Regions from separate parts of the Radiobacillus sp. PE A8.2 genome, predicted to be linked through region 2. Evidence: predicted binding sites of a transcription regulator. Region 2 holds the regulator's gene; the other holds the start of a gene.
The links. The regulator Rex, encoded in region 2, represses fermentation and respiration genes when NADH is low (regulators of the CRP and FNR family bind a similar motif). The targets are predictions, from matches to a motif close to TTGTGAAATATTTCACAA.

Region 1 (2,212 bases), on a different contig from region 2:
ACTATTGTTCTGTTTTTGGCAATGGACTCATTTGCTCCATTTTTTCTTCAGATTGCTCTTCAGACATGTTATCCCCGTGATGTCCAGTTGGAGGTGGTGAAAACCCTAAATGTGTACCAGTGAAGGTTAACTGTCCAAGGTGTCCAGGTTTTAGCAACTCATCAAATTTTTCTTCTGTAAGAGGTTCAGCCGTTGCTTTAATTTCTTCGACCCATGTTTCGTATTCATCTTGGGAAAGCGAATTTACATTAAACGTTTGTTTAGCGAAACCTTCACCAGTGAACATTGCATTTCGACCCATAAATTCTCCAGGGTAAGTAGCCACCAAATTTAACGTATTAACCATAGCTTCCATCCCGTACTTCTGCCCTGCAAGCTGTGGGATCCAGAAACTAGACATTGGTCCATAGGCATAAATTTTGAACTGAATTGGTCGGTTTGTTGGAATAAACAAATAGTTAACTGTTTCGATATTTTCCTCTGGATAACTAAAATGCCACTTCCAGTTGGAAGATGCAGCATAAATAACTAATGGTTCCTGATTCTCGTATCCTTGAGGTACAGCTTCTACTTCATATGTACTCTTAACAGTTACTACCGAAAGGAAAATGACAATTAAAATCGGAATCCCTACACAAATTGTTTCAACAATCTTACTCCCTTCAATGTGTGGGGGATCATAATCTTTACTTTGTTTTGACGCACGGTATTTTGTAAGCATTACTATTAAAAGTACGAAAACTACGACGACGACAAACAACATTGTCCAAATAGATATCATAATGACATCGGAAATAGTTTTTGCTTGAGGTCCTTTAGGGTCCAAGACAGTTAATGGTTCACAACCACTTAACAACCCAATAATACCGATCAAAAAAATTATAAATATGAATTTTAATTTCATAGGTAGGCCCCTTTCCAATTTTTAATAGTGTGATTTTTGTCACAGATTCCTAATGCGATTTATGATACTAGCAAATATTATCAACAACAAGATAATTCATGTTTTGTCACAAAATTTTCATTTATTAGTGACGAATTTGTGAGGAAAAGGTGCAATATTGGAAAAGTTATTGAAAAAAAGACGGTTTAACTGTATGTTAGATACTGTTTAATATTTGGTTTTCCTTAATTGTGAAATTTATAGCATTGGTTCTTATATTTCCGGGTTGGCTTACACTTTGGATGGCAGTACTGAGCGATACAGGGGCTGCTATCATCGTATTATTAAATGCCCTACGACTTTTAAAGGTTAAAGGGTGATTAGTAAAGCTGTTCAGTTGGAGATTGAACAGCTTTATCCTTTATCACATTTAAATACATAGTGTACCCTTCAGTAATAATTCAAGAGGTGAATATAGTTGAGTAAAGAAAGAATAAGAAAAAGAAGAATAAGAAAATACTTTAGAGCATTTTTAATGTTATTAATGCTAGCCGCCGTGGGATACGCAATTTATTCAAGCCAAATTAAGGACAACTCTCCAGTATTGGTTGGTGACTATGCTCCTAATTTCTCTTTGGAAACACTTCAAGGTGAACGTGTTCAATTAAAGGATTATCGAGGAAAAGGAGTATTTTTAAATTTCTGGGGTACGTGGTGTAAACCGTGCGAAACAGAAATGCCTTATATGGAAAATGCATATAAAGTTTTTAAACAACAGGGTGTTGAAATTTTGGCAGTTAATATAGAGGAATCTGATTTAGTAGTCCAAAGTTTTGTAGATAGGTTTGAATTAACATTTCCAATACTCATGGATAGAAAAGGTGCAGTAACAGAACAGTATGGAATTGGCCCTATTCCTGCCACTTATTTAATAGACAAGAATGGAAAAGTACTAAAAATAATTACGGGTAGTATGAATCAACAAAGTGCAATAGAATATATGGATTTAATTAAACCATAGTTTCGAAAGGGTGCAATCTTATGCAAGATTTAAATGTTTTCTTTGCTTTCGGTGCAGGGTTATTGTCATTTCTATCACCGTGTACATTGCCGATATATCCTGCTTTTTTGTCTTACATAACAGGAATGTCAGTTGAAGATTTAAAAAATAAGAAAGGTATGCAGAAAGTAGCCATTTTACACTCTGTTTTCTTTTTAGTCGGCTTTTCTATTATATTTTTAGTTTTAGGATTATCGGGTTCTTTCATTGGTTCATTTTTTATTGAAAATAAAGAACTTCTAAGGCAAATAGGAGCAATTTTAATCTTG
Region 2 (2,212 bases):
GATGCACGAACGAGATTTTTTTGCACGAAATCTTCCATACGTTTAATTTCTGACTGCTGCTTTTCAAATTGCTTTAAATCGCGCTCATAATTCGCGGCTTTTTGATCTAAATACTTACTGTAATTACCATGAAATTTAGCAGACTGGTTACGAGATATTTCATAAACGATATTAACTGTCTTGTCCAAAAAATAACGGTCGTGGGAGACAATCACTACAGCGCCTTTATAGTTATTCAAATAACCTTCTAGCCATGAGAGTGTTTCAATGTCTAAGTGGTTCGTAGGTTCATCAAGGATTAAAATGTCTGGTTTTGATAATAGAAGTTTTCCTAGTGCCAGTCGTGTCTTCTGGCCACCACTTAATGCATTAATTTGTGTATCCCAGTCGAAATGCTGAAAATGCAAACCGTTTAACACGGCTTTAATTTCAGCCTCATATTGATAGCCACCCTCTGTGCGAAAAGCTTGTTGCTTTCGGTCATAGTCAGCTAACAACTGCGCATAAGCAGACTGATTTTCTATTAAATCAGGATCACCCATCTTTTGTTCAATTTTTCGTAATTCAGCTTCTTTATCAACTAAATATTGAAATACACGAAGCATTTCATTCCAAATCGTCTCATTAGACTCAAGCCCCGTATGTTGCTCTAAATAACCAATTGTAACGTCTTTAGGCTTGTGAATCTTCCCTTCATCATAGGCCAGCTGATTGGCCATAATTTTTAACAAAGTAGATTTACCAGCCCCATTACGACCTACAATCGCGATCCGGTCACTCGTTTTTATTTCAAGTTTTATATTCGATAAAATGAGTTCTGCCCCATATCGTTTTGTTAATTGATTTACTTGCATTAAAATCATACTATTCACCTCATTATATTAAGTGTAGCTTAATAATCTTAAAAGTAGCAAGCATCTTCTTTTAGTAAACGAGGAGAAAGCTAACAAATTTTGTTAACTTAGTGAATTAATTCACGACAGTTCCACATTTTTTTGTTAAAATATAGACAAGCTTGTAAAACATGGTCAACCAGTAAAGACAAGAACCGTGACTGAGAACCACAATTTTTTATAGTGCTAAAAAAATGAATGCGCTATCATAAGTTTTCTAGGTGGATAACAAACAAGGATTGGACTATCCTAGATAATAACGAAATACGGAGGAATAGATGATTATGAGTGAGCAAAATAAAATACCACAAGCAACAGCTAAACGATTACCACTTTATTTTCGTTTTATAAATAATTTACATTTACAAGGAAAGCTTCGCGTATCGTCTAAAGAGCTTAGTGATGCAGTGAAAGTTGATTCTGCAACAATTCGACGCGATTTTTCCTATTTTGGTGCACTTGGTAAAAAAGGATATGGATACAACGTTGAATATTTACTAAGCTTCTTTAGAAAAACGCTAGATCAGGATGAGATTACACGAGTGGCACTTATCGGTGTTGGTAATCTTGGTACAGCATTTTTGCATTATAATTTTATGAAAAACAATAACACGAAAATCGAAATGGCTTTCGATGCAGACCCGAATAAAGTCGGCACTGTCATTGATGGTATTCCGATTTATCACATCGATGACTTAGAGGAAAAAGTAGGTGGGGTTGAAGTAGCAATACTGACCGTTCCAGTTGCTGAAGCACAAGGCATAACGGACCGATTACTAGGAGCAGGCATCGTAGGTATATTAAACTTTACACCAGCCAGAATTACAGTACCAGAAGGGATCCGCGTACATCATATTGATTTGGCTGCTGAACTACAATCGTTAGCATACTTCCTGAAGCATTACCCGCTGGATCACGAAGAATAAATGAAAAACAGCTTACCCGGATTATCTGGGTTAAGCTGTTTTTTTATCTTGAGAGTCGATTATGCTAGATGTCACATTGATATTGGATTCAGTTGCTGATCGAGTAAGTTTAAGTGGATATCAATAAAGAACATACTAATTCAGCTGTTGATCGGGTACGTTTTAGCACATATCACTGAAGAACCTACTAATTCGACGGTTAATCAAGTACGTTTAAGTTCATATCAACGAAAAACATACTGATTCAGCGGCTGATCTAGTATGTTTACACCCATATAAACGGAGAACGTAATGATTCAGCAGTTGATCAAGTATGTTCTACATATTTAACCGAAGAACATACTAATTCAGCTGCTGAACGAGTATATTTAAACCCATATCACCGAAGACATA

Region 1: the regulator Rex is predicted to act here: its motif matches at 1,133-1,150, upstream of qoxA (cytochrome aa3 quinol oxidase subunit II).

Annotation. Positions count from the first base shown of each region.
Region 1 covers NZ_JBJGXI010000021.1:3,065-5,276, forward strand. Annotated here, with positions in the region: gene qoxA (cytochrome aa3 quinol oxidase subunit II) at 2-904, opposite strand; gene resA (thiol-disulfide oxidoreductase ResA) at 1,419-1,904, shown strand; gene ACI6MV_RS12365 (cytochrome c biogenesis CcdA family protein) at 1,925-2,212, shown strand, end outside.
Region 2 covers NZ_JBJGXI010000042.1:5,476-7,687, forward strand. Annotated here, with positions in the region: gene ACI6MV_RS18895 (ABC-F family ATP-binding cassette domain-containing protein) at 1-863, opposite strand, end outside; gene ACI6MV_RS18900 (redox-sensing transcriptional repressor Rex) at 1,178-1,819, shown strand.